Regions from separate parts of the Pseudomonas sp. 20-5 genome, predicted to be linked through region 3. Evidence: predicted binding sites of a transcription regulator. Region 3 holds the regulator's gene; each other region holds the start of a gene.

Region 1 (9,580 bases), 620 kb from region 3:
GGTTTTCGCCGTTGCCCCTGGAGCCTTGCTTCATCTTCGACAACTGGCGCACCAGCACGTCGGCCAGGCCGATGCCGCCGGCATTCTTCGACAGGCTCACCGACAGTTGCTGGTCGTACATGTCCTGGTACTGCTTGGTGGTCTGGCTGTTCATGAAATTGCCGTCGCCCAGCGCTTCGTTGGCCGAACGCATGGATTTGAGCATCTCGTTGAGGAACAGCGATTCGAATTCCTGGGCGACCTTGCGGATGTTCGCCTCGCCGTCGCGGTCCTTGCCGACCTTGAGCTGGTTGAGGCGGTTGAGATCGGTATAGGAGCCGCTGTCGGGGCCTGCGCCGATACCGCTGAGCAAACGGGAATCCATGGCGTCGTCCTCAGATCACGATCAGGTCGGCCTGCAACGCGCCGGCCTGCTTCAGGGCTTCGAGGATCGCCATCAGGTCGCTCGGCGCGGCGCCGACCTGGTTCACCGCGCGGACGATGTCGTCCAGGGTGGTGCCGGGACCGAACTTGAACATCGGCTTGGTCTCCTCCTCGGCGTTCACCCGCGAGCGCGGCACCACCGCGGTCTGGCCGTTGGAGAAGGCACCGGGCTGGCTGACGATCGGGTCCTCGGTGATGCTCACGGTCAGGCTGCCGTGGGTGACGGCGGCCGGCGATACCTTGACGTTCTGGCCGATGACGATGGTGCCGGTGCGCGAATTGATGATGACCTTGGCCACCGCCTCGCCCGGCTGCACGTCGAGGTTCTCCAGGATCGACAGGTAGTCGACCCGCTGGTTCGGGTCGAGCGGCGCGCTGACCCGCACCGAGCCGCCGTCCACCGCATGGGCGACGCCCGGACCGAGCAGTTCGTTGATGCGGTCGACGATGCGCTTGGCAGTGGTGAAGTCCGGGCGGTTGAGGTTCAGCGTCAGGCTGTTGCCCTGGTCGAAGCCGCTCGGCACCGCGCGTTCGACGGTGGCGCCGGCCGGGATACGTCCGGCGGACGGTACGTTGACGGTGATCTTCGAGCCGTCGCGGCCTTCGGCGTCGAAGCCGCCGACCACCAGGTTGCCCTGGGCGACCGCGTAGACCTGGCCGTCGATACCTTTCAGCGGAGTCATCAGCAGGCTGCCGCCGCGCAGGCTCTTGGCGTTGCCGATGGACGACACGGTGACGTCGATCGGCTGGCCCGGCTTGGCGAACGGCGGCAGGTCGGCATGCACCGATACCGCGGCGACGTTCTTCAACTGCACGTTGCCGACGTTGGCCGGCACCTTGATGCCGAACTGCGCCAGCATGTTGTTGAAGGTCTGCAGGGTGAACGGCGTCTGCGTGGTCTGGTCGCCGCTGCCGCTCAGGCCGACCACCAGGCCATAGCCGATCAACTGGTTGGTCCGCACGCCCTGGATGCTGGCGATATCCTTCAACCGCTCGGCCTGGGCCGCGCCGGCGGCCAGGAGCAGCGCGGCGAGGGCCAGCAGGTGCTTGAACTTGGTCATCGCGAGCGTCCTCAGAACGGCCACAGCGGGCTGAGGAAGAAGCGGTCCAGCCAGCCCGGCTGACTGGCATCGGCGAAGGCGCCGGTGCCGGAATAGGTGATCCGGGCGTCGGCCACGCGGGTCGAGGACACGGTGTTGTCGGTGGCGATATCGTCGGCGCGGACCAGGCCGGCGATGCGCACCAGCTCGTTGCCGGTGTTCAGGGTCATCCACTTCTCGCCGCGCACGGAGAGGATGCCGTTGGGCAGCACCTCGGCCACGGTCACGGTGATCGAGCCGGTCAGGCTGTTGCTCTGCCCCGCCTGGCTATCGCCCTTGGCGTCGCGCGAGCCGCCGTATTCGGCGCTGAGGCTGAGGTCGCCGCCGCCGATCGGGTTGTTGGTGGTCATGCCGCTGCCGAACAGCGAGGTCAGCCCCATCTTGGTCTTGCTGTCCTTCTGGATATCGGAGTTGGCTTTCTTGCTCGCCTGGGTCTTCTCGTTGAGGGTGATGGTGATGATGTCGCCCACGCGGAAGGCCTTGCGGTCGTCGTAGAGGTTCTGCTCGAAACCGGCCTGGTAGATCGCGCCGTTGTTCTGCGCGGCGGGCAGCGGGGTGCGCGGCAGCACCGGCGCGTAGTACGGATCGTTCGGCTTCGGCGGTGGATTGACGCAACCGCCCAGGGCGGTGGCGATGCCAAGCAGGGAGACGATCATCAGCCGGTTCATATCAAGCTACCTCGCGGCGTACAGCCAGGGCCCGGTCAGGGCCCGTCAAAGATTCTGGGTGACGAAGGACAACATCTGGTCGGCGGTGGAGATGACCTTGGAGTTCATCTCGTAGGCGCGCTGGGTGGTGATCATGTTCACCAGTTCCTCGACCACGTTGACGTTGGAGTTTTCCAGGGTGTTCTGGGCAACCGTGCCGAGGCCGTTGAGACCCGGCGTACCGACCTGGGGCGCGCCGCTGGAGCCGGTTTCCAGGAACAGGTTGTTGCCGATGGCCTGCAGGCCGGCCGGGTTGATGAAGTCGGCGGTCTGGATGTTGCCGATCACCTGCGGCTGGGCGTTGCCGGTGGTGGTCACCGAGACGGTGCCGTCCTGGCCGACGGTGAAGGTCTGGGTCTCGTTGGGCACCACGATCGCTGGCTCCAGGGCGAAGCCGTTGGAGGTGACGATCTGCCCGTCGGAGTTCAGGTGGAAGCTGCCGTCGCGGGTGTAGGACACGGTGCCGTCCGGCAGCAGGACCTGGAAGAAGCCGCGCCCGTTGACCGCCATGTCCAGCGGCTGCTCGGTGGTCTGCAGGCTGCCCGGGGTGAAGATCTTCTGGGTGCCGACGACGCGCACACCGGTACCCAGTTGCAGGCCCGAAGGCAGCTCGCTGTCCTGGGTCGACTGGCCGCCCGGCTGGCGCCGGATCTGGTACAGCAGGTCCTGGAACTCCGCGCGGTCGCGCTTGAAGCCGGTGGTGGATACGTTGGCCAGGTTGTTGGAAATGGTGGTCAGGTTCATGTCCTGGGCGGACAGACCGGTCTTGCTGACCCACAGTGCCGATAACATCGTCGTGCTCCTCGGGTGCCGGTTTTATGGCACCACGCTCAAGTGATTAGCTGATTTGCAAAACCCGCGCCATGGCCGCCGAATCGTCCTCGGCGGTGCGCATCATCTTCACGTGCAGCTCGAATTGACGGGACAGCGAGAGGATCGCGGTCATCTCTTCCACCGCGTTCACGTTGCTGCTTTCCAGGAAACCGGAGACCACCTTCACGTTGGCGTCGGCCAGCGGCGCCTGCTCGCCCGGCTGCGGCTTGTAGTGCAGCAGGCCGTCGGTACCCTTCTCCATCTGCTTCAGGTTCGGGTTGACCAGCTTGATCCGGTCCACCACGGCGACCACGTTGGGGTTCTCGCCAAGGGCGCGGATGCTGATGGTGCCGTCCTGGCCGATCTCCACCTTTTCCTCCGGCGGCACGGCGATCGGCCCACCGTTGCCGAGCACCGGCAAGCCATCGCCGGTGCGCAGCATGCCGAGGGCGTCGATATGCATGCCGGCGGTACGCACGTAGGCCTCGCTGCCATCCGGCGCCTGGACCGCGACGAAGCCGTCGCCGTCGATGGCGATGTCCAGCTCGTTGCCGGTTTCCTGGAGGCTGCCATGGCTGAAATCGGTACCGGGCCGCTCGCTCATGGCGAATACCCGCGCCGGGAAGCTGTCGCCGAACACCTGCATCGAACGCGCCTGCTCGAAGTCGCGACGAAAGCCGCTGGTCGAGATGTTCGCCAGGTTGTTGGCATGAGCACGCATCGCCAGGGTGTTCTGGCTAGCCCCGCTCATGGAGACGTACAGCATCTTGTCCATCGAATCCTCCAGGCACCGGCACAATCCGCCGGGCTTTCTTGCAGGTTATCCAGCAAGCGCCGTGCCAGAATTCGAAAAAACAATTAATACATTGATTTAAAAGGATTTTATAAAACAGAAAGCCTCCTTTCGGAGGCTTCGGGGGCACCCCCTGGCCAGGGGTTGCCGCTGGCGGCAAGGGCCTTGCCGGTGCCCGGACGGCACCGGCAAGCCGTCATCAGCGCAGGTTGATGATGGTCTGGGTCACCGCATCCTCGGTCTGGATGGTCTTGGCATTGGCCTGGTAGTTGCGCTGGTGGACGATGAGGTTCACCAGTTCGTTGGAGATGTCCACGTTGGACGCTTCCAGCGCGCCGGATTGCAGCGCCCCCAGGGTGCCCGAGCGCGGCGCGCCGACCGCCGGCTCGCCGGACTCCGAGGACTGCACCCAGGAGGTCTTGCCGATCGGCGTCAGGCCCTGGATGTTGGCGAAGTTGGCCAGCACCACCTGGCCCTGCACCTTGGACTGGCCGTTGGTGTAGCGGGCGAAGATCACCCCGGTGTCGTCGATTTCCAGGCCTGCCAGCTGACCGGTGGTGTAGCCGTCCTGGATCGGGTTGCTCTGGGCGAACGCGGTGGAGTACTGGGTGGTCTTGCGCATGTCGAAGGAGATGCCGCTGGCGGCACCGGTCGCGCCGTTCCAGGCGTAGGTCGGCGGGGTCTTGCCGTCCGAGGCCGCCGGAATCCAGCCGGTGCCGGGAGTCGGCGGATTGCCGGTGGCCGGACTGAACTGGATCACGTTGGTGGTCGCGTCGATGCTGAAGCCCGGCCCGCTGGTGCTGCCGTCCGGCGCCCGAACCGAGGTCATCTGGCCGCTGGCGTCGAAGGTGACGTTGAAGCTCATCGGCGTCTTGTTCGACGGATCGAGCGGATTGACGCCGTCGATCAGCACTTTCATGGTCCAGCTGTTCTCCGGAATCGGCGGGGTCGCATTCGGGTCCGGCTCGTTCTTGATGAAGAACTGGCTCATGGTGTGGGAGTTGCCCTGGCTGTCATAGATGCCCAGCGAAGAGGACGAGTTGTAGGTAGCGGCGTCGGACGGATCGAACGGCGTCACGGTCGGCGGCTTCAGCGTCGAGTTGAGGTTGTACGACTGCTGGATGCTCGAGGTGGCCTGCGGCGCCTGATTGGCGCGCTCGACCTTGAGGTCGGTGACCACGCCGTTCTGCAACTGGCCGTTCGGCCCGACGGCATAGCCCTGCAGGCGGTAGCCGTTGTTGTCGACGATGAAATCCTGCTTGTCGGTATTGAAGTAGCCGGCGCGGGTGTAGCTGATCGCCCCGTTGTTGCTGGTGACGAAGAAGCCGTTGCCGTTGATGGCCAGGTCCAGCACGCTGTTGGTCGAGTCGATGTTGCCCTGCTTGAACATCTGCGAGACGTCCGAGAGCAGCACGCCGCTGCCCTGCGGGTTGCTGCCCGAACCCAGCACCGAGGCGGCGTAGACGTCGGCGAACTCCGCGCGGGATTGCTTGAAGCCTACGGTGCCGGCGTTGGCGATGTTGTTGCCGGTGACGTTCAGGCCGCTGGAGGCCGCCTGGATGCCGCTCAGGCCGATGTTGAAACTCATGGATAGCTCCTTGCCGGAAACGCCGGCTTACTGGCCGATGATCTGTACTTTGGACAGCGCGATGCTGCCCAGGCCTGCGAGGTTGAGCATCAGCTCGCCGCCGTTCTGCCCCAGGGTGACGCTGTCGACGTTGGCCGGCAGGTAGGTCTGGAGCCCGTAGGTCTTGCCGTCGATCGAGGTCTGCGCCTCGAACTTGTAGGTGCCCGGCGGCATGATGTTGCCGCTGCTGTCCTTGCCGTCCCACATGAAGCTGACGCTGCCGGCAGCCTGCTGGCCGAGGTTGATGCGATTGACCACGGTGCCCTTGTCGTCGTAGACGTTGACCCATACGTTGCTGCTGGAGACCGGCAGGTTGAGGGACGCCTTGAAGGTGTCCTTGGTGTCCACCACCGACTTGTCGGTCGCCACGATGACCTTCCGCCCCACCAGCGACGAGGCTTGCAGGGCCTGCGACGACTGGTAGTTGGAGAGAATGCTCTCCATGCTCTTGTTCAGCGACTGCACGCCTTCCACGGTGCTGAACTGGGCCAGTTGGGCGATGAACTCGCCGTTCTGCTGCGGCGACATCGGGTCCTGGTTCTTCAACTGGGCCACCAGCAGCTTGAGGAATTCGTCCTTGCCAAGGTTGCTGCTGCCCTTGACGCTCTGCCCGGTCTCGGTGGCGCCGCTGCCGGCGGCGCGCTTGCTGCCGTTGACGTTGCCGGTGTTGCTGCTGGTGCCGCTGACGTTATCGATGCTCATGCTCTACTCCGCTCACTGACCCAGGGTCAGGACCTTCTGCATCATCTGTTTGGCGGTATTCATCATTTCCGCGTTGGTCTGGAAGGCACGGCTGGCGGAAATCATGTCGGCCATTTCCTCGACCACGTTCACATTGGGGTAATACACGTAGCCGTTGGCATCCGCGGCCGGATGGTTCGGCTCGTAGCGCGGCATCAGCGAACTCTGGTCCTCGACGATGCCCAGCACCTGCACGCCGGCGCCGGAGCTGTCCTGGTCGGCGAACAGCGAGCCGCTGTCGCCCTGGGCCTGCTGGAACATGGTGGAGAACACCGGATGGCGGGCGCGGTAGGTCTTGTCGACGCTGGAGGAAACCGTCTCGGCGTTGGCGATGTTGCTGGCCACGGTGTTCAGGCGGGTGCTCTGGGCGCTCATGCCGCTACCGGCAATGTTGAAGACACTGGCGAGGGACATGGCGGTTACTCTCCACGCAGGGCGCTGACCAGCCCTTTGAATTTGCTGTTGAGGAAGGTGAAGGACGCCTGGAAGTGCATGGCGTTCTCGGCGTAGTTGGCCTGCTCGATCTGGGCGTCGACAGTGTTCTGGTCGATCGACGGCTGGACCGGGATGCGGTACTGCAGGCTGCCCTCGCCCATGCCGAAACCTTCGGCGGCGATATGCCGCTCGTTGGTGGTGCGGGTGGCGAAGGTACCCTTGGCGGCCTTGTCCTTCTGCTCGGCGAGAACCGCGGCGAAGTCCAGGTCGCGAGCCTTGTAGTTCGGGGTATCGGCGTTGGCCAGGTTGTTGGCCAGCACTTCGGCGCGCTGGGCGCGGAAGCTGAGGGCCTGCTGGTGGATACCGAGTGCTCTGTCGAAACTGATGCTCATGGCTGCGAACCTGTTTGCCGGTGTGGCTTTCGTCGCCAACACTTCAGCAAGGCCCGTGCCAGATTATTAAAATCCTTTATATTCAAGAACTTGAGTTTATTTAAGGGCAACCCGGAAGCGGCAAGCGGCAAGCCGTTTCCGCTTGCCGGCAAGGGTGGCAAGCCCCTGGAACGGCCTCTCCGGCAAACGAAAAAAGGCCCGATATCGTCGATATCGGGCCTTTCCCATGCTTCCGGCCGCCGGGGACTCGGCTCACTCGTGGCGAATGATCCGCTCGAGATCCACCGGTTCGCCGGGATGGGCATGCAGCTTGGCGCGAATGTCCTCGAACATCGCATCGTATTCCTTGTGCACCCGGGTGATCGCGCCGAACTTCGGGTGCAGACCGTGCTTCTGGGCGACCCGCGTGGCATCGCTGGCGAAGTTGAAGGCGGTATCGCGCGGCAGCTCGAAGGAGTCGCTGAACGGCTTGCCGTCGATCTCGCCGTCCATGTCGAAGTGCACATAGGCGCCGGATTCGGCGTTCTGCCGCACCTCGTAGCGGATATGGATGTTGATGTCCTGCTGGTCGAGGCCGGGCAGGCTGACCAGATGGAGGTGGCCTGGTTCGAACATGACGAATCTCCTGGTGGGAATCGGAATCAGTCTAGCCAGGGTCGAGCGAAAGAAAACCGCCCTGGATCAGTGCAACGTCGCTTTTTCCGCGCGTTCCTGAATGACCACCCAGGGCGCCACCACCACCGCCCAGAGGGTCGGGTCGCGTTCGAGGAAGTCCTTGGCCGCATCCTCCCCGACCTTGCTCAGGCCGCCGCCGGAAAGCCAGGCGGCGACCTTCTCGCGGTCGTCCCCGGCCAGGGCCTCGGCGACTTCCACCAGGTCCAGCGCGGCATCGACCTGGAGCAAGGCGCCACGGGCGAAAAACGGTTGCAGCTCGGCCCAGGAAATGACCGCGGTCTCGCCGAGCAGCTTGGCATAGAGGGTGCTAGTTTGTTCTGTCATGGGATCTACCTGGATTGCATGGGCGCCATGATAACGCCCGCCGGTAGCCCACGACAGCCGAAGGGAAACCGGGCCCAGGGAGGTGAGGCAGGTCCGCGCCGTTTTTCTATACGTTTATGTCAACCAGGCGACACGACTCACGGGAGCTCGCCGTGCCGTGCTTTTCAAGCGACGAAGCGCCGCTCTACACTGTACCGGTACAGTTCCCGGGGTCCGTCCATGACGATCACCCGGTCTCCTCCGGCCCCCGCGGCCGCGAGACTACAACAATGACAACACACAAGAAGAGTGGAGCACTATGAAGAAGGGTACTCAGCGTCTATCCCGCCTGTTCGCCGCGATGGCCATTGCCGGGTTCGCCAGCTACTCCATGGCCGCCGACACCATCAAGATCGCCCTGGCTGGCCCGGTCACCGGTCCGGTAGCCCAGTACGGCGACATGCAGCGCGCCGGTGCGCTGATGGCAATCGAACAGATCAACAAGGCAGGCGGCGTGAACGGCGCGCAACTCGAAGGCGTGATCTACGACGACGCCTGCGATCCCAAGCAGGCCGTGGCGGTCGCCAACAAGGTGGTCAACGACGGCGTCAAGTTCGTGGTCGGCCATGTCTGCTCCAGCTCCACCCAACCCGCCACCGACATCTACGAAGACGAAGGCGTGCTGATGATCACCCCGTCGGCCACCGCCCCGGAAATCACCTCGCGCGGCTACAAGCTGATCTTCCGCACGATCGGCCTGGACAACATGCAGGGCCCGGTGGCCGGCAAGTTCATCGCCGAACGCTACAAGGACAAGACCATCGCGGTACTGCACGACAAGCAGCAGTACGGCGAAGGCATCGCCACCGAGGTGAAGAAGACCGTGGAAGACGCCGGCATCAAGGTTGCCGTCTTCGAAGGCCTGAACGCCGGCGACAAGGACTTCAACGCGCTGATCAGCAAGCTGAAGAAAGCCGGCGTGCAGTTCGTCTACTTCGGCGGCTACCACCCAGAAATGGGCCTGCTGCTGCGCCAGGCCAAGCAGGCCGGGCTGGACGCGCGCTTCATGGGCCCGGAAGGGGTCGGCAACAGCGAAATCACCGCGATCGCCGGCGACGCTTCGGAAGGCATGCTGGCGACCCTGCCGCGCGCCTTCGAGCAGGATCCGAAGAACAAGGCCCTGATCGACGCCTTCAAGGCGAAGAACCAGGATCCGAGCGGCATCTTCGTCCTGCCCGCCTACTCCGCGGTCACAGTGATCGCCAAGGGCATCGAGAAAGCCGGCGAGGCCGATCCGGAGAAGGTCGCCGAGGCCCTGCGCGCCAACACCTTCGAGACTCCCACCGGGAACCTCGGGTTCGACGAGAAGGGCGACCTGAAGAACTTCGACTTCACCGTCTACGAGTGGCACAAGGACGCCACCCGGACCGAGGTCAAGTAAGCATCGTTGCAGTACGGAGCCCACGTCACCCACCGTGGGCTTTGTTTTAGTACCCGCATGATTCCGCGAGCGGCGGCCCGGCAAGGGCAGGCGAAGACCGGCAGCGTTCACTCCTGGTGGACGGGAGCGC
Region 2 (9,580 bases), 550 kb from region 3:
ACGATAGGCGTGGTCGCGGCCCTCGGCGAAGGGCACCGCTTCGCCGCTGCGATGTTCACGGAACCCGCCGCGCTCGTCGGGGAGGTACAGGCGCAGGTCGTGCAGGCTGGCGCTGGCGACTTCCAGCCACCAGCCGCCGGATACCGCCTCGCGTCTCGGCAGGTCGAGGCGCAGCCACCAGGCGCTGCGGCTGAGGCCGACGCTGGTGCGGCCGGCGGCGGCGACGAAGCGGCCGGCCTGCTCCGCTTGTTCGAGGTCCTCCACCGCCAGGTTGCCATCGGGGTCTTCGAGCAGGTCCAGCGAGCCGTTCAACCAGGCACCGCTGGCCGGAGGCGCCGGAAACTCCGGCGCGGCGCGCGAAACGGCGCTGGCCAGTAGCAGGAAGATGACCGCGAGCAGGGCAAGAGGATGGCGCACGATGACTCTCCCGGGGGCCTGCCTTAGAGGCCGGGTGAGATGACGATGAATGGAGTATAGAAACAAGATGGCTAAATGATGGCATTTTTTCGAAGCCGGCCGACGACAGGCAATACCCAGTGAAAACGTCGGAATTGCTCATTTTTTGTGCTATATTCCGCGCCCCGCGTTTTCGCGACCCCCCATTCCTAGAGATACCCCCTGGTGCCCGTGATGCAAGCCGCCAAGCCGCTGTTCGACTATCCCAAGTACTGGGCCGAGTGTTTCGGTCCGGCGCCCTTCCTGCCTATGAGTAGGGAAGAGATGGATCAGCTCGGCTGGGACTCCTGCGACATCATCATCGTCACCGGCGATGCCTACGTCGACCACCCGTCCTTCGGCATGGCCATCATCGGCCGCCTGCTGGAGGCCCAGGGGTTCCGCGTCGGCATCATCGCCCAGCCGGACTGGCAGTCGAAGGACGACTTCATGAAGCTCGGCGAGCCGAATCTGTTCTTCGGCGTGGCGGCCGGCAACATGGACTCGATGATCAACCGCTATACCGCGGACAAGAAGGTCCGTTCCGACGACGCTTACACCCCCGGCGGCCTGGCCGGCAAGCGCCCGGACCGCGCCAGCCTGGTCTATAGCCAGCGCTGCAAGGAGGCCTACAGCCATGTGCCGGTGATCCTCGGCGGGATCGAGGCCTCGTTGCGGCGCATCGCCCATTACGACTACTGGCAGGACAAGGTCCGCCGCTCGATCCTGATGGACGCCACGGCCGACATCCTGCTCTACGGCAACGCCGAGCGTGCGGTGGTGGAAATCGCCCAGCGCCTGGCCCAGGGCGAACTGGTGAGCGCGATCACCGACGTGCGCGGCACCGCCTTCGTCCGTCGCGACACCCCGGAGGGCTGGTTCGAGATCGATTCCACGCGGATCGACCGGCCGGGCAAGATCGACAAGATCATCAATCCCTACGTGAACACCCAGGACACCGCCGCCTGCGCCATCGAGCAGGAAAAGGGCGCGCAGGATGACCCGCAGGAAGCCAAGGTCGTGCAGTTGCTGGCGAACCCCAGGCTGACCCGGGAGAAGACCGTGATCCGCCTGCCGTCTTTCGAGAAGGTGCGCAACGACCCGGTGCTCTATGCCCACGCCAACCGCGTGCTGCACCTGGAGACCAACCCGGGCAACGCCCGTGCCCTGGTGCAGAAGCACGGCGAAGTGGATGTCTGGTTCAACCCGCCGCCCATTCCGATGAGCACCGAGGAAATGGACTACGTGTTCGGCATGCCCTATGCCCGCGTGCCGCACCCGGCCTACGGCAAGGCGAAGATTCCCGCCTACGAGATGATCCGCTTCTCGGTGAACATCATGCGTGGCTGCTTCGGCGGCTGCACCTTCTGCTCGATCACCGAGCATGAGGGACGGATCATCCAGAACCGCTCGCACGACTCGATCATCCGCGAGATCGAGGAGATGCGCGACAAGGTACCCGGCTTCACCGGCGTGGTCTCCGACCTTGGCGGACCGACGGCGAACATGTACCGCATCGCCTGCAAGAGCCCGGACATCGAGCGGCACTGCCGCAAGCCATCCTGCGTGTTCCCCGGCATCTGCGAGAACCTCGATACCGACCACAGCTCGCTGATCGAGCTGTACCGCAAGGCCCGGGCGCTGCCGGGGGTGAAGAAGATCCTGATCGCCTCCGGCCTGCGCTACGACCTCGCCGTCGAGTCGCCCGAGTACGTCAAGGAACTGGTGACCCACCACGTCGGCGGCTACCTGAAGATCGCCCCGGAGCACACCGAGCGCGGTCCGCTGGACAAGATGATGAAGCCGGGGATCGGCACCTACGACCGCTTCAAGCAGATGTTCGAGAAGTTCTCGAAGGAAGCCGGCAAGGAGCAGTACCTGATCCCGTACTTCATCGCCGCCCATCCCGGGACCACCGACGAAGACATGATGAACCTGGCCCTGTGGCTCAAGCGCAACGGCTTCCGCGCCGACCAGGTCCAGGCGTTCTATCCTTCGCCGATGGCCACTGCCACCGCTATGTATCACTCGGGCAAGAACCCGCTGCGCAAGGTCACCTACAAGAGCGATGGCGTGACCATCGTCAAGAGCGACCAGCAGCGGCGCCTGCACAAGGCCTTCCTGCGCTACCACGACCCGAAAGGCTGGCCGCTGCTGCGCGAGGCGCTGGAGCGGATGGGGCGCGCCGACCTGATCGGCAATGGCAAGCACCACCTGGTCCCGACCTACCAGCCGGATACCGGCGAATACCAGAGCGCCCGGCGGAAGAACTCGACGCCGGCCGGCAGCAAGAAGGCCGGCAAGCTGCTGACCCAGCATACCGGCCTGCCGCCACGCGCCAGCGACGGCGGCAAGCCGTGGAGCAAGGGCCAGCAGAACAAGGCGACGGCCTTCGCCAAGGGCAAGAAGAAGTCGCGCCAGCCGAACATCCCGCGCTGATCGCCGGGGCGGCCCTGCCGCCCGCAAAGCGTGCGCGGCTGCAACCTTGCCTGCGGTCGCGCACCGTCGCAGTGCATTGCCGCGGCACGACCTCCTGGCCGCCCGGGCCTGACGGCGCTGGCACAAGTCTTGCGCTTCCGGGGCATCCCGGTCTTCACGAAGAACCGTCGTGGCGGACCCGGCAACGCCTCGTCGCTTCGCTCCGGCGTCGCGCCGCCGACTCCGCTACAGTGACCGCAACCCCAGCCCCGCGAGCCTTCGATGCCCGAGCTGCTTGCCCACTATCCGTTCACCGATACGGCCTACCACGAGTTGCTCGATCGCCAGGGCGGCGTGCGTCCCCATTGGCAGCGGCTGTTCCGCCAACTGGAGCGCAGCAGCCCTGAGCAATTGCGCCAGCGCCAGGCCCTGGTGGAACGGCAGATCCAGGAGAACGGCGTCACCTACAACGTTTACGCCGATCCCAAGGGCACCGACCGCCCCTGGGCGCTGGACCTTCTGCCGAACCTGCTGTCCGCCGCCGAGTGGCAGCCGATCGCCGCTGGTGTGGCGCAGCGTGCTCGGCTGCTCAATGCGCTGCTGGCCGACCTGTACGGCGACCAGCGTCTGCTCGCCGAAGGGCTGCTGCCCAGCGAACTGGTCTTCGGCCATCCGAACTTCCTCTGGCCGGCGCTCGGCATCCGGCCGCCCGGCGGGATTTTCCTGCACAGCTATGCCGTGGACCTGGCGCGCGATGCCGACGGACGCTGGCAGGTCCTTGCCGACCGCACCCAGGCTCCGTCCGGCGCGGGCTATGCGCTGGAGAACCGGCAGATCGTCTCGCGGGCCTTGCCGGAACTCTATCGCGACCTGCGCGTGCAGCATCTCGCCGGGTATTTCCGCACCCTGCAGGAGACCCTCGCCAGCCAGGCCGCCGGCGACGGCGAGACGCCGCTGGTGGTGCTGCTGACTCCCGGACGTTTCAACGAAACCTACTTCGAGCATCTCTACCTGGCGCGCCAGCTCGGTTTTCCGCTGGTCGAGGGGCACGACCTGACGGTGCGCGACGCCACCCTCTATCTCAAGACCCTCGGCGGCCTGAAACGGGTGCACGCGGTATTGCGGCGCCTCGATGACGATTTCTGCGACCCACTGGAATTACGTACCGACTCGGCGCTGGGCATTCCCGGCCTGCTCGAGGCGGTACGCCAGGGACGCGTGCTGGTGGCCAACGCACTGGGCAGCGGAGTGCTGGAGTCGCCCGGCCTGCTCGGCTTCCTGCCGCAGGCTTGTCGCCGCCTGCTTGGCGAGGAACTGGCGCTGCCCTCGCTCGACACCCGCTGGTGCGGCGAGCCGCAAGCCCTCGAGGCGATACTCGCGGCACTGCCCGACCTGGTGATCAAGCCGGCCTTTCCCGGCCAGCGCTGCGAACCTCTGTTCGGCCACGCCCTCGACAGTGCCGGCCTGGCATCCCTCGGCGAGCGCTTGCGCGAGCGCCCGCAGGCCTACGTGGCGCAACGCCTGGCGCAGTTGTCCCAGGCACCGGTCTGGCGCGACGGCAAGGCCGGCGTCGGCCTGCAGTCGCGGGCCATCGGCATGCGCGTATTCGCCGTCGCCGCCAGCGACGGTCGCTACTGGGTGATGCCCGGCGGCCTGACCCGCGTAGCCTCGGCGGCGGACGCCGAAGTGGTGTCGATGCAGCGCGGCGGGGCGAGCAAGGACACCTGGGTGCTGGCCGAGCGAGCAGTCGGCGGCGAGCCGTTGCGCCCGCGCCGGCTCGGCGTGCGCGACCTGGTCCGCGAAGACCCCTACCTGCCGTCGCGGGTGGTGGAGAACCTGTTCTGGTACGGCCGCTATGCCGAGCGTTGCGACGACCATGCGCGTCTGTTGCGGGTGGTGCTGTCGCGCTACGTGGATGCCGATGGCGACGAAGAGGCGTTGCGCAGCGCCCTGGCCCTGGCCGGCGGCATCGGCCTGCTGCCCGGGGATGGCGAGCCGTTGGAAAGGTGCCTGTTGCGGGCGTTGCTCGACGAGCACTGGCCGGCGAGCCTGTGCGCCAACCTGCGGCGCCTGCACTGGGCGGCGGCGCAGGTGCGCGGGCGCTTGTCCGGGGAGAACTGGCTGGCCTTGCTGGAGCTGCAACGCGACATGCAGGCGCTCGATCCGGCACGCACCGACCTCGGCGAAGCGCTGGACTTCCTCAACCGGCTAGTGATGTCCCTGGCCGCGTTGTCCGGTTTCGCCCTCGACGACATGACCCGCGACGACGGCTGGCGTTTCCTGATGATCGGCCGGCGCATCGAGCGCGTGCGCTTCTTCGCCGAGAGCATCGCCGCCTTCCTCGACGGCGGTAGCGCCTGGGACGCCGGCGCGCTGGAGTGGCTGCTGGAGCTGGGTAACAGCGGCATCACCTACCGCTCGCGCTACCTGGCGTCGCCGCAGCTGGTCCCGGTGCTCGACCTGCTCCTGTTGCACGAGCAGAACCCGCACTCGCTGCGCTTCCAGTTGCAGGCCCTGGAGCGTTCGCTGGAGCGCCTGCACGAGGAGTTCGGCGCGCCACGCGAGCGGGAACTCAGGACCCTGGGCGAACGCCTGCGCAGCTTCGATCTGGCGGCCCTGGAAAGCCCGCTGTTCGGCGCGGCAGGACTCGATGAGGTGCTCGTCGGGCTGGCGCGACTGCTGCGCGACATCGCCGCCTGCGCCGGACAGGTCTCCGATCGGCTAGGCTTGCGCTATTTCGCCCATGTCGACGATGTCAGCCAGAGAACGGTATCCACCTGATGTCCGCACCCGCGCTTCGCTCCGTTCCGCTCCAGGGCGCCCGCTACCAGGTGCTGCACGACACCCATTACCGCTATGCGACGCCGGTCTCGCTGTCGCGGCAACTGGCGCATCTCTGGCCGCGCGAATGCGCCTGGCAGGCCTGTCATGAGCGGGCACTGCTGATCGAGCCGGGGCCGAGCCGGCGCGAGGATGGCCACGACGCATTCGGCAATCCGCTGAGCCGGCTGGCCTTCGAGCGTCCCCACGAGGCGCTGCGGGTCAGCGCGCGACTGCAGGTCGAAGTGTTCGCCCATGCGCCGGCGCAACTGACCGCGTCGCCGGCATGGGAAACCGTCGCCGCCGGGCTGGCATTTTCCGGGCGGGCGCTGTCCGCCGCCGAGCTGGAAGCCTGCCGCTATCGCGTCGAGTCGCCCTATGTGCGCATCCAGCGGCGATTCGCCGAGTTCGCCGCCGACTGCTTCCCGCCCGGACGGCCGTTGCTGGTGGCGGCGGCGGCACTGATGGAGAAGATCTTCCGCGAGTTCGCCTTCGATGCGCAGGCCACCCAGGTGGCGACGCCGCTGGACGAAGTGCTGGAGCGCCGTCGCGGGGTCTGCCAGGACTTCGCCCACCTGATGCTCGCCTGCCTGCGCGCGCGCGGACTGGCGGCGCGCTACGTCAGCGGCTACCTGCTGACCCGCCCGCCGCCCGGACAGGCGCGACTGATCGGTGCCGACGCCTCGCATGCCTGGGTCTCGCTGTATTGCCCGGAGAACGGCTGGGTGGATTTCGACCCGACCAACGACCTGTTGCCCGACCTGGAGCACATCACCCTGGCCTGGGGGCGGGATTTTTCCGATGTGTCGCCGTTGCGCGGGGTGATCCTCGGTGGCGGTAGCCATGACCCGGAGGTGCGGGTGACGGTGCTGCCGCTACGGGAAACTGCCGGCTGATCAAAAAGTGATCGGTCCCGCGGAGGCCCTGCCGCCCGGGACTCCCGGACCTTTTCACCCAGGTTGTCCACAGCCTCGCCCACGCCGTTTGGGGACAACGAAGCGGTGCTCCGGCAAATTCGCGGCGCCGTGCTAGCTTTTCCAGAAGCCGCTACGGACGTTGTCGGGCCAAGGGCCGGAGCCTGCCTTTCCGGTGCCAGGGGCGGTTCTCGTACGGAGCCAGACTCCTTCCTTGCGCACGGTGAGCGATATGGATGACACGACGATCGTCAACGTAGGTACCGAGAAGATCAACGCGCTCTGGGCGACGGTGTCCCAGTACGCCTTCGCCTTCGGCATCAAGATTCTCGCGGCCATCGCCTTCTGGGTGATTGGCCGCTGGCTGATCGGCTTCGCCGTCGGCATGGTGCAGAAATCCCTCGAGCGGCAAAAGGTCGATCCCACCGTGCTGCGCTACGTGGGTTCGTTCATCACGGTGACCCTGAACGTGCTGCTGGTGGTGGGCATCCTCGGTTTCTTCGGCATCCAGACCACCAGCCTGGCGGCGCTGATCGCGGCGGTCGGCCTGGCCATTGGCATGGCCTGGTCGGGATTGCTGGCGAACCTGGCGGCCGGCGGCTTCATCATCGTCCTGCGGCCGTTCAAGGTCGGCGACTTCATCTGCGCCGGCGGAGTGACCGGCACGGTCAAGGAGATCGGCCTGTTCACCACGGCGATCAACACTCCGGACAACGTGCTGACCATGGTCGGCAACAACAAGATATTCGGCGACAACATCCAGAACTTCACCCACAACCCGTTCCGCCGGGTCGAGTTGAAGGCGCAGCTTTCCGGTGCCGCCGACTACCAGGCGGCCATCGCCCTGCTCAGGCAGCGCGTCGCGGCGATTCCCAACGTGCTCGGCGAGCCGCCGGTGGACGTGGAGATCCTCGAGTTCAACCTGGTCGGGCCGGTGCTGGCGGTGCGCCCGTATTGCCACAACGACCATTACTGGCAGGTCTATTTCGATACCAACAAGGTGATCAAGGACGCCCTCGGCGCCGACTTCCCGGCACCGATGCCGGCGCAGACGGTGATCGTGCAGCAGTCCGCCGGCGCCTGACGTTTCCCGCTCGGCACCGACGCCCCGTCCTGCGGGGCGTTGGCGTTTGTGCGCGGACCGGGTGGCGGGCCGCGCGGAGAAAACGGGCCATCGGCGAGTCCAACGGGCACCCCGGCGAACAAGGTATAGTGCGGGCCTGCAACCGTCGCCGCAGCCGGCCGGGTTTCATCGGGAAAAGGATTCCGTGTGTTCTTCAGATTGCTCTTGATCGCCGTCCTGCTGGCGGTATCCGCGTGCAGCTCCAAGGCTCCCGGCCCGGGGGCGTCGGTGCCGAAGGTCATGCGCGGCGAGTATCGCGTCAAGCGCGGCGACACCCTCTATTCGATCGCCACCCGGCACGGCTGGAACTACAAGGACCTGGCGCGCGCCAACGGCATCCGCCCGCCCTACGCGGTCAAGGTCGGCCAGGTGGTGCGCTTCGACGGGCGCAAGTCGACCTACGTCGCCAGCAGCCGCTCCTCGTCTAACACCCGTGCGCGCAAGCCGCCGCCTCCGCCGCCGTCGGTGACCCTGCGCGGCTGGCAGTGGCCGATGAAGGGGCCGGTGATCCGCCGCTTCTCCAGTTCCGACAAGCTCAACAAGGGCATCCGCATCGCCGGCACCCTGGGCCAGCCGGTGCAGGCCTCGCTGGCCGGCAAGGTGGTGTTCGCGGTGAACAACATGCGTGGCTACGGCAACCTGGTGATCATCCAGCACGGTACCTCGTACACCAGCACCTACGCGCACAACAGCCGCTTGCTGGTGAAGGAGGGGCAGATGGTCGGCAAGGGCCAGAAGATCGCCGAGGCCGGTTCCTCGGATGCCGACCGGGTGCAGCTGTACTTCGAGATCCGCCAGAACGGCCGGCCGCTCGACCCGCTGAGCCTGCTGCCGCCGTCCTGAGAGAGGAGCGGATCACTGCGGGGTGCGGTCGACCCACTTCGGCGCCACGCTCGGCGTCCAGGCGGCGAGGGCATCGAGCAGCGCCTCCGGGCTGGCGCCGCGCTGCAGCATGCCGCGGTGTTCGGCGCGGACGAAACGTTCGTCGGCCAGGTGGTCGAGGAAAGTCAGCAGCGGGTCGTAGAAACCGTTCACTTCGAGCAGGCCCAGCGGCTTGGCGTGGTAGCCCAGTTGGCCCCAGGTCCAGACCTCGAACAGCTCTTCCAGGGTGCCGAGCCCGCCAGGCAGGGCGATGAAGGCGTCGGCCAGTTCGGCCATGCGTGCCTTGCGCGCGTGCATGCCGTCTACCACTTCCAGGCGGGTCAGGCCCTTGTGGCCGATCTCGGCCTCCTGCAGGCTCTGCGGGATGATCCCGATCACTTCGCCGCCGGCGGCCAATGCGGCGTCCGCCACGGTGCCCATCAGACCGACCGCGCCGCCACCGTAGACCAGGGTCAGGCCGCGCTCGGCCAGGTGCCGGCCGAGGGCCACGGCGGCTTCCTGGTAGACCGGGGAAGCGCCGGGGCTGGCGCCACAGAATACGCAGACGGAACGCAAGGTCATGATCGACTCCTGTCGGGGGTGGAAAAAGGCGCACAGGGTAGCGGCTGGGAGCGCTTCGACCAAGCCGTGCGAAGCGTTGCCGGACGTTGCGTCGCAGGCGCGAAGCGGCACATCTGTGCTAAAACAGGAGTTCCCCGTAGTAAACGCCGGGCAGATCCCGCTCGATGCCCCGCCACGTCCGGTTCGGGTTTGACCTGAATCAGTGGAACTCGGTGCCCGATCGGGCAGTCTGCTCTTTCAGGATTCATCGCCCAACCTGCCTAGGAGGCTGCTCCATGCTACGTAAACTCGCTGCGGTATCCCTGCTGTCCCTGCTCAGTGCGCCGCTGCTGGCTGCCGAGTGCTCGGTGGACATCCAGGGTAACGACCAGATGCAGTTCAACACCAATGCCATCACCGTCGACAAGAGCTGCAAGCAGTTCACCGT
Region 3 (9,580 bases):
GTCGATCGACACCGCCACCTGTGGCTGCAGTAGCTCCGTGTGCAACAGGGCGCGCTGCGCCAGGTCGGGAAGCAGGCTGGCGGGAAGGTTGTCGATGCAATAGAAGCCGTTGTCTTCGAGGACGTTCAGGGCGGTGCTCTTGCCCGAGCCCGAGCGGCCACTGACGATGATCAGGCGCATGTCATTGCCCGTTCTGTACGTCTACCACGATCTGATAAAGCGCTTCGGCGGTGGGAGCGCTGCGCAGGCGGTCGCGTACGTCGGCACGGTCGAGCATGGCGGCGATCTGCCGGAGCAGTTCGAGATGTTCTTCGGTCGCGGCCTCCGGTACTAGCAGGACGAAGAGCAGGTCGACCGGCGCGCCGTCCAGCGCGTCGAAGTCCACGGGAGCATCCAGGTGCAGCACGGCGCTGATGGGGCTCTGGCAGCCAGACAGGCGGCAGTGCGGAATGGCGATGCCATTGCCGAAGCCGGTGGAACCGAGTTTTTCCCGGGCCACCAGGTTTTCGAAGATGGTCTGGGCGTCGAACTCCGGCAGCTCCCTGGCTACCAGGTTGGCGATTTGTTCGAGTACGCGTTTCTTGCTGCCGCCCGGCACGTTCACGAGGGAACGGCCGGGGGTCAGGATTTGCTCAAGTCGGATCATAGGGGAGGGGAGATCAGCGGGCGCCTACGCCTTGCTGCCGTTCGAGATACTTCTCTTTGTGTTTGATCAGTTGACGGTCGAGTTTGTCGATCAGCAGGTCGATGGCCGCGTACATGTCCTCATGTTCCGCATTGGCTACGATCTCGCCACCGGCGATGCGCAGGGTGGCTTCGATCTTCTGCTTCAGTTTCTCGACCTCCATGATCACCTGAACATTGGTGATCTTGTCGAAATGGCGCTCCAGACGGCTCAGTTTCTCGCCGACATAGTCGCGCAGGGCGTCGGTCACATCCAGTTGATGGCCACTGATGTTGACTTGCATACCGCGTTCTCCTTGTTGCCCGTGTGTAAGTGGCAGGTTAGCAACCTGCCTCCGGAACACCTTGGCGTGGATCAACGTCACACCAGTCGCTTGCGCTCGCTCGAAGGGGCTATGCCCAGGGATTCGCGGTATTTGGCGACGGTGCGGCGAGCCACTTGAATGCCCTGTGCCTCCAGTAAACCAGCGATCTTGCTGTCGCTCAATGGCTTTTTCGCATTTTCCGCGGCCACCAGTTTCTTGATGATCGCGCGGATCGCGGTGGACGAGCATTCCCCGCCTTCGGCGGTACTGACGTGACTTGAAAAGAAATATTTCAGCTCGAAAATGCCGCGCGGCGTATGCATGTATTTCTGCGTGGTGACCCGCGAAATGGTCGATTCGTGCATGCCCACCGCTTCGGCGATGTCATGCAGGACCAGCGGCTTCATGGCTTCTTCGCCGTAGTCGAGGAAACCGCGCTGGTGCTCGACGATCTGGGTGGCGACCTTCATCAGCGTTTCGTTGCGGCTCTGCAGGCTCTTGATGAACCAGCGGGCTTCCTGCAACTGGTTGCGCATGAAGGTATTGTCGGCGCTGCTGTCGGCGCGGCGGACCATGCCGGCGTAGGTGGCGTTGACGCGCAGGCGCGGCATCGCCTCCTGGTTCAGCTCGACCAGCCAGCGCTCGTTGTCCTTGCGCACGATGACGTCGGGGACGATGTATTCGGCTTCGCTCGATTCGATCTGCGAACCGGGCCGGGGATGCAGGCACTGGATCAGCTCGATGACCTGGCGCAGTTCGTCTTCCTTGAGCTTCATGCGCCGCATCAATTGGCTGTAGTCGCGGCCGCCGAGCAGGTCGAGGTAGTCGGATACCAGGCGCAGCGCTTCGTTCAGCCAGGGCGTGGTGGACGGCAACTGGCGCAGTTGCAGCAGCAGGCACTCGCGCAGGTTGCGGGCGCCGATGCCGGCGGGTTCCAGTTGCTGGATGCGGCGCAGCACGACTTCCACTTCGTCGAGCTCGACGTCCAGTTCCGGATCGATGGCGGCGAGGATTTCCTCGAGGGACTCTTCGAGGTAGCCATCGTTGTTGATGCTATCGATGATGGTCACCGCGATCATCCGATCGGTGTCCGACATCGGTGCCAGGTTGACCTGCCAGAGCAGGTGGCTGTGCAGGCTCTCGCCGCTGCTGGTGCGCGCGGTGAAGTCCCATTCGTCATCGTCGTTGCTGGGCAGGCTGCTGGCGCTGGTCTGGTAGATGTCTTCCCAGGCGGTATCCACCGGCAACTCGCTGGGTATGCGTTCGCTCCACTGGTCGTCGTCGAGGCTTTCGACGCTGGGCGTGGCGCTTTCCTGGAGAGGGCTCTCCTGGGGCGCGCTGGCCGCCTGTTCGGCGCCATCGGCGAGAGGGTCGCTGTTGTCGAAATCGTCGCCGTCTTCCTGGCGTTCGAGCATGGGATTGGATTCCAGCGCTTCCTGGATTTCCTGCTGGAGGTCCAGGGTGGATAGCTGGAGGAGGCGTATGGCCTGTTGCAGCTGCGGCGTCATCGTCAGCTGCTGGCCCATCTTGAGGACTAGCGATGGTTTCATGGCTGAGGGCTTAGTACCTTATTCGCTGGTACCGGATGGCACCATCCACTACTACGGGTGCCGAGGTGGCGGCACCGCCAGGAAGCAAATTATATGCCTGAATTTTCGTACTTTGCCTAGGGTTGCTCTGAATAAATCATCCGCTCCAGGCGGCACTCGTGGTTGCGAAACCGCGGGCGAGCGGAACCGCTCCGGCGAGGCCGGAGGGCGCGCTAGGAGATTTCTTCAGAGGCGGAACTCGTGCCCCAGGTAGACTTCCTTGACCAGGTCGTTGGCGAGGATGCTCTCGGCATCCCCTTCCGCGATCAACTGCCCATCATTGACGATATACGCCGTTTCACAGATGTCCAGGGTCTCGCGGACGTTGTGGTCGGTGATGAGGATGCCGATACCCTTCGCCTTGAGGTGATGGATGATCTGCTTGATGTCGCCGACCGAGATCGGGTCCACGCCGGCGAAGGGCTCGTCGAGGAGGATGAATTTCGGCGCGCTGGCCAGGGCGCGGGCGATTTCCACCCGGCGTCGTTCGCCGCCGGACAGGCTCATGCCGAGGTTGTCGCGGATGTGGTGGATGTGGAATTCCTGCAGCAGGCCTTCCAGGGCTTCCTTGCGACCGTTGCGATCGAGGTCGCTGCGGGTCTCGAGGATCGCCATGATGTTGTCGGATACCGACAGCTTGCGGAAGATCGAGGCTTCCTGCGGCAGGTAGCCGATGCCGGCCCGGGCGCGCCCGTGCATCGGCAGGTGGGTGACGTTCTGCTCGTCGATGCGGACCACGCCCTGGTCGGCCTGGACCAGGCCGACGATCATGTAGAAGCAGGTGGTCTTGCCGGCACCGTTCGGACCGAGCAGGCCGACGATCTGCCCGCTATCGATGGACATGCTGACGTCGCGGACGACTTGCCGGCCTTTATAGCTTTTGGCCAGGTGCTGGGCTTTGAGCGTTGCCATTACTGGGCCTTTTTCTTCGGCTGGATGACCATGTCGATGCGCGGGCGCGGGCTGGTCACCTGGGAGCCGGTGGCACGACCCGCGTTGACGATCTGGCGCTGGGTGTCGTAGACGATCTTCTCGCCTTCGAAGGTGTTGCCTTCCTGGATCACCTTGGCCTGGTCGATCAGCACGACCCGGTTCTGCGTGACGAAGTACTGGATGGTCAGGCCATAGGCCTTGGTCACGTCCTTGTCCGGAGCGGGTTTCTGCTCGTAGTAGGCAGGTTTGCCGACCGAGGTCACGACCTCGATGTCGCCGTTCTTGTCCTGCTTCAGGGTCACGGTGTTGCCGGTCAGCTTGGTGCTGCCCTGGGTCACCACGACGTCGCCGCGGTAGACCGCGACGCCCTGCTTGTCGTCCAGTTCGGCGCTGTCGGCCTGGACGCGGATCGGTTGTTCGCGGTCCGAAGGCAGGGCCAAGGCCATGGAGCTGCCGAGGGCGGCAGTCAGACCGAAAATAAGGGGGAGGGTATTAACGAACCTCATGCTGACCTCTTACGTTGGACAGCAGGTGCATCCGGCTGTCTTTCAGATACGCTTTCATTCCAACAGCCGTCGTCACTCCATTGGCCGCGTCGATTTTAACGGCTTGCTCGGTCTGTGCATAATTCTTGTCGGGGAATACGGTCAGCCGAGTGGTGGTCAGGATGCTTGGTTGGCCCTTGGCATCGGTACGTGCGACGCGCACGTCGTCGATGAGTTCGACCTCCTTGCCTTTCGGTCCGACTTCGGCGCGGGCGCTCTGGATGTGCCAGGGTTGCACGTTGCCACGGAAGAGCAGCAGGTCGGGGGTGGTGACGAAAGTGATGTCCGTGGCTTTCTGGTGCTCCAGCTTCACCGCGGTCATCTCGTAGTCGAGGCTGCCGTCCTCCTGGTACTGGAGGCTATGGGCATTCTCGGCATAGTAGTCGATGGTATTGTCCTGGCCGGGACGGGTCGGCTGTTCGTTGAACAGCTCGAGCCCGACGTTCCAGTAGTAGCCCGCGACGATCAGCAACAGGGCGATCAGGGCGAGCAGCAGTTTCTGGCGTAGTGTCTTCGGCATGGTCGGCTCTACAGATAGGCGCTCTGGGCGGCTTCGAGCGTACCCTGGGCGCGCATGATCAGTTCGCAGAACTCGCGGGCGGCGCCTTCGCCGCCGCGGGCCGCGGTGACGCCATGGGCATGCTGGCGCACGAACGGGTCGGCACTGGCTACCGCCATGCCCAGGCCGACGCGGCGGATCACCGGCAGATCGGGCAGGTCGTCGCCAAGGTAGGCGACTTGCTCATAGCCTAGTCCGAGTTCGCCGAGAAGTTCGTCGAGGACGGCGAGCTTGTCTTCCCGGCCCTGATAGAGATGCTGGATGCCCAGGTTGCGCGCGCGCCGTTCGACCACCGGAGTGTCGCGGCCGGTGATGATGGCGGTGCGCACGCCGGAGGCGATGAGCATCTTGATGCCATGTCCGTCCAGGGTGTTGAAGGTCTTGAACTCGCTGCCGTCGACGAGGAAATACAGCTTGCCGTCGGTCAGCACGCCGTCGACGTCGAAAATCGCCAGGCGTATCCGGCTGGCCCGGACCGGGAGTTCCGCGGCCGAATGGGTATCGCTCATTACATCACTCCTGCGCGCAACAGGTCGTGCATGTTCAGGGCGCCGACCGGACGGTCGTCCGCGTCGACCACCACCAGTGCGCCGATCTTGTTGTCTTCCATGATCTTCAGGGCTTCCGCGGCGAGGATCTCGGCGCGGACGCTCTTGCCGTGGACGGTCATCACCTGGTCGATGGTGACCTGGCGGACGTCGATGCCCCGATCCAGGGCGCGACGCAGGTCGCCATCGGTGAAAATGCCGGCAAGCTTGCCATGTTCGTCGAGCACTACGGTCATGCCCAGGCCCTTGCGGGTCATTTCCATCAGCGCGCCGGTCAGCGAGGTGCCGAGCAGCACCTGCGGCAGCCCTTCGCCGACGTGCATGACGTCTTCCACCTTCAGCAGCAGTCGGCGGCCCAGCGCACCGCCCGGGTGCGAGAAGGCGAAGTCTTCCGCGGTAAAGCCGCGGGCTTCGAGCAGGGCGATCGCCAGGGCGTCGCCGAGGACCAGGGTTACGGTGGTGGAGGAGGTCGGGGCCAGGTTCAGTGGGCAGGCTTCCTGGCCGACACTGGCGTCCAGGTTCACTTCCGCAGCCTTGGCCAGGGGCGACTCGGGGTTACCGGTCATGCTGATCAGGGTGATGCCCAGGCGCTTGATCAGAGGCAACAGGGTGACGATTTCGGCAGTCGAGCCGGAGTTGGACAGGGCGAGGACCACGTCGTCCTTGGTGATCATGCCCATGTCGCCATGGCTGGCCTCGGCCGGATGCACGAAGAAGGAGGGGGTGCCGGTGCTGGCCAGGGTAGCGGCGATCTTCTTGCCGATGTGACCGGACTTGCCCATGCCGACGACGACGACCCGGCCCTTGCCGGCCAGCAGCAGTTCGCAGGCCTTGACGAAATCGTCGCCAATCCGCGCCAGCAGGCTGTCTACCGCGTCGCGCTCGAGGCCGATGGTGCGCTGGGCGGAATGGATGAAATCGAGGTTCTGGCTCATGTTCAACGAATGTGGCGCCTGGATTAAAGGCGGGATTATAACGGGAAAGCGTGCCCCGCTTACACCAGCCATGCTGTGAAGTCGGTCCGCATCCCCCGCGGCGCAATGTTGTATGGACTGCAATGCTCTGTTACGCCGCCGTTATCTGCACTCCGCGCTATGACTGCATAAATGTCGATATATTCGACGTCGACGCGATTTTTTTCTGTCCGTAGTGAACCTGAAGTGTGCGATATGTCCTAAAGGGCTGAGAGAACGCTCCGAACAAGCTGAATCCAAGCTGAACGGCACGGTGCCAGGCCTTGGGCCAGAACCCGCCGCAGTGCTATAGTCCGCGCCCATTCGACCCCTCCGGGATGCGTGCCTTTGCAACGGGGCAAGGCGTCCAGCATGGACGGGTCGCATCGCAAGGAGTCCTGATGAGCACCGATAGTGCCTACGCGGTCGAGTTGAAGGGCCTGACCTTCAAGCGCGGATCGCGGGCGATTTTCGACAACATCGATGTGCGTATCCCGCGCGGAAAGGTGACCGGCATCATGGGCCCGTCCGGTTGCGGCAAGACCACGTTGCTGCGGCTGATCGCCTCCCAGTTGCGTCCTTCGAAGGGGGAGGTCTGGGTCAACGGGCAGAACCTGCCGCAGCTTTCGCGCGGCGACCTGTTCGACATGCGCAAGCAGTTCGGCGTGCTGTTCCAGAGCGGGGCGCTGTTCACCGATCTCGACGTCTTCGAGAACGTCGCGTTTCCGCTGCGTGTGCATACCCAGCTGCCGGAAGAGATGATCCGCGACATCGTCCTGATGAAGCTTCAGGCCGTCGGCCTGCGCGGCGCCGTGGAACTGATGCCGGACGAGCTTTCCGGCGGCATGAAGCGCCGCGTCGCCCTGGCCCGGGCGATCGCCCTGGACCCGCAGATCCTGCTCTACGACGAGCCGTTCGTGGGGCAGGATCCGATCGCCATGGGCGTCCTGGTGCGCCTGATCCGCCTGCTCAACGATGCCCTCGGCATCACCAGCATCGTGGTTTCCCATGACCTGGCCGAGACCGCCAGCATCGCCGACTACATCTATATCGTCGGCGACGGCCGGGTACTTGGCCACGGGACGCCGGACGTCCTCAAGGAAACCGACGATCCTCGTATCCGCCAGTTCGTCAAGGGAATCCCGGATGGTCCCGTTCCGTTCCATTATCCGGCCCGCGACTACCGGGCCGACCTGCTGGGAGAGCGCTGATGCGTAGAGTCTCTCCCCTCGAACGTATCCGGCTGTTCGGCCGCGCCGGCCTGGACGTGGTCGCCGCGCTCGGCCGCTCGACCCTGTTCCTCGGCCACGCCCTGCTCGGCCGGCGCACGCCAGGCACCGGTTTGCACCTGCTGGTGAAGCAACTCTACTCGGTAGGCGTGCTGTCGCTGGCGATCATCGTCGTCTCGGGCCTGTTCATTGGCATGGTGCTGGCCCTGCAGGGCTACAACATCCTGATTTCCTATGGTTCCGAGCAGGCGGTCGGGCAGATGGTGGCCCTGACCCTGCTGCGCGAACTGGGGCCGGTGGTGACCGGCCTGCTGTTCGCCGGCCGTGCCGGCTCTGCGCTTACCGCGGAAATCGGCAACATGAAGGCCACCGAACAGCTTTCCAGCCTGGAAATGATCGGTGTCGACCCGCTCAAGTACATCGTCGCGCCGCGCCTGTGGGCCGGTTTCATCTCCATGCCGCTGCTCGCCGCGATCTTCAGCGTGGTCGGCATCTGGGGTGGGGCGATGGTCGCGGTCGACTGGCTGGGCGTATACGAGGGGTCGTTCTGGGCGAACATGCAGAACAGCGTGCAGTTCACCGAGGATGTGCTCAACGGCGTGATCAAAAGTATCGTATTCGCCTTCGTGGTGACCTGGATCGCGGTCTACCAAGGCTACGACTGCGAGCCGACCTCGGAAGGAATCAGCCGGGCGACGACCCGGACCGTGGTCTATGCCTCCCTGGCGGTGCTGGGGCTCGACTTCATTCTGACTGCTTTGATGTTTGGAGATTTCTGAATGCAAACCCGCACCCTGGAAATCGGTGTCGGCCTGTTCCTCCTGGCCGGCCTGCTGGCCCTGTTGCTGCTGGCCCTGCGGGTCAGCGGCCTGAGCGTGGGCAACGCCGGTGATACCTACAAGGTCTACGCCTACTTCGACAACATCGCCGGTGTTACCGTGCGCGGCAAGGTCACCCTGGCCGGCGTGACGATCGGCAAGGTGACGGCGGTCGACCTGGATCGCGACAGCTACACTGGTCGCGTGACCATGGAGATCAACCAGAACGTGAACAACCTGCCGGTCGATTCCACGGCGTCGATCCTGACCGCCGGCCTGCTGGGCGAGAAATACATCGGCATCAGCGTCGGCGGCGACGAGGACGTTCTGAAGGACGGCAGCACCATCCACGACACCCAGTCGGCGCTGGTGCTGGAAGACCTGATCGGCAAGTTCCTGCTGAACTCGGTTAACAAAGACGAAGCCAAAAAGTGAGGTTTTCTTCCATGCTGACTCTTCTGCGTCGCGGCCTGCTGGTGTTCCTGGCGGCTTTCCCGCTGCTTTCCATGGCGGCGCCGACCCCGCAACAGGTGGTGCAGGGCACGGTCGACGAACTGCTTTCCGACATCAAGGCCAACAAGGCCGCCTACAAGGCCGATCCGCAAAAGCTCTACGCCACTCTCGATCGTATCCTTGGGCCGGTGGTCGATGCCGAAGGCATCGCCAAGAGCGTGATGACCGTCAAGTACTCGCGCCAGGCCTCACCCGAGCAAATCAAGCGCTTCGAGGAAGTGTTCAAGAACAGCCTGATGCAGTTCTACGGCAACGCGCTGCTCGAATACGACAACCAGGACATCCGCGTGCTGCCTAGTTCGGCCAAGCCGAGCGACGATCGCGCCAGCGTCAACATGGAGATCCGTGACAGCAAGGGCACGGTCTATCCGGTCTCCTACACCATGACCAACCTGGCCGGTGGCTGGAAGGTCCGCAACGTGATCATCAACGGCATCAACATCGGCAAGCTGTTCCGCGACCAGTTCGCCGACACCATGCAGAAGAACCGCAACGACCTCGAGAAGACCATCGCCGGCTGGGGCGAGGTGGTCGCCAAGGCCAAGGAAACCGCGAAAGCGGAAGAGGCCGGGGCGAAATGAGCCAGGCCAGCCTGCGCGAAGGCGCGGCCGGCGAACTGCAGCTCGCCGGCGTGCTCGACTACAGCAGCGGGCCGGCGTTGCGCGAGCAGGGCGGTCGGCTGATTCGCGCCAGCCAGGCGGCGGAACTGGTCGTCGACTGCTCGGCGGTGGAGCGCTCCAGCAGCGTGGGCATTTCCCTGTTGCTGGCCTTCATGCGCGACGCACGCAAGGCCGGCAAGGTCCTGAGCGTCAGGGCGTTGCCGGACGACATGCGGGAGATTGCCAAGGTCAGCAGCCTTCTGGAGATCCTGCCTTTGCAGGAATGACCGGCCGGCGGAACGAGC

The links. The regulator sigma-54, encoded in region 3, starts transcription at its own class of promoters, with help from an activator protein. The targets are predictions, from matches to a motif close to ANTGGCATNNANNTTGCTNT.
Region 1: the regulator sigma-54 is predicted to act here: its motif matches at 7,075-7,094, upstream of flgB (flagellar basal body rod protein FlgB).
Region 2: the regulator sigma-54 is predicted to act here: its motif matches at 2,991-3,010, upstream of AC1RB9_RS25780 (circularly permuted type 2 ATP-grasp protein).

The regions. Positions count from the first base shown of each region.
Region 1 is NZ_CM165584.1:4,401,302-4,410,881, forward strand. It holds gene flgJ (flagellar assembly peptidoglycan hydrolase FlgJ) at 1-364, opposite strand, end outside; gene AC1RB9_RS20230 (flagellar basal body P-ring protein FlgI) at 375-1,484, opposite strand; gene flgH (flagellar basal body L-ring protein FlgH) at 1,496-2,191, opposite strand; gene flgG (flagellar basal-body rod protein FlgG) at 2,237-3,022, opposite strand; gene flgF (flagellar basal-body rod protein FlgF) at 3,069-3,818, opposite strand; gene flgE (flagellar hook protein FlgE) at 4,036-5,424, opposite strand; gene flgD (flagellar hook assembly protein FlgD) at 5,452-6,165, opposite strand; gene flgC (flagellar basal body rod protein FlgC) at 6,178-6,618, opposite strand; gene flgB (flagellar basal body rod protein FlgB) at 6,624-7,031, opposite strand; gene AC1RB9_RS20270 (DUF5064 family protein) at 7,284-7,646, opposite strand; gene AC1RB9_RS20275 (DUF2288 domain-containing protein) at 7,713-8,030, opposite strand; gene AC1RB9_RS20280 (branched-chain amino acid ABC transporter substrate-binding protein) at 8,329-9,450, shown strand.
Region 2 is NZ_CM165584.1:5,571,705-5,581,284, reverse strand. It holds gene AC1RB9_RS25790 (diguanylate cyclase) at 1-417, opposite strand, end outside; gene AC1RB9_RS25785 (YgiQ family radical SAM protein) at 631-2,874, shown strand; gene AC1RB9_RS25780 (circularly permuted type 2 ATP-grasp protein) at 3,136-5,634, shown strand; gene AC1RB9_RS25775 (transglutaminase family protein) at 5,634-6,569, shown strand; gene AC1RB9_RS25770 (mechanosensitive ion channel family protein) at 6,820-7,671, shown strand; gene AC1RB9_RS25765 (peptidoglycan DD-metalloendopeptidase family protein) at 7,858-8,553, shown strand; gene AC1RB9_RS25760 (LOG family protein) at 8,566-9,153, opposite strand; gene azu (azurin) at 9,429-9,580, shown strand, end outside.
Region 3 is NZ_CM165584.1:5,020,812-5,030,391, reverse strand. It holds gene rapZ (RNase adapter RapZ) at 1-180, opposite strand, end outside; gene ptsN (PTS IIA-like nitrogen regulatory protein PtsN) at 182-646, opposite strand; gene hpf (ribosome hibernation-promoting factor, HPF/YfiA family) at 660-968, opposite strand; gene AC1RB9_RS23220 (RNA polymerase factor sigma-54) at 1,046-2,539, opposite strand; gene lptB (LPS export ABC transporter ATP-binding protein) at 2,765-3,490, opposite strand; gene lptA (lipopolysaccharide transport periplasmic protein LptA) at 3,490-4,017, opposite strand; gene lptC (LPS export ABC transporter periplasmic protein LptC) at 4,004-4,576, opposite strand; gene AC1RB9_RS23200 (KdsC family phosphatase) at 4,585-5,124, opposite strand; gene kdsD (arabinose-5-phosphate isomerase KdsD) at 5,124-6,104, opposite strand; gene AC1RB9_RS23190 (ATP-binding cassette domain-containing protein) at 6,518-7,327, shown strand; gene mlaE (lipid asymmetry maintenance ABC transporter permease subunit MlaE) at 7,327-8,124, shown strand; gene mlaD (outer membrane lipid asymmetry maintenance protein MlaD) at 8,125-8,598, shown strand; gene AC1RB9_RS23175 (MlaC/ttg2D family ABC transporter substrate-binding protein) at 8,610-9,257, shown strand; gene AC1RB9_RS23170 (STAS domain-containing protein) at 9,254-9,562, shown strand.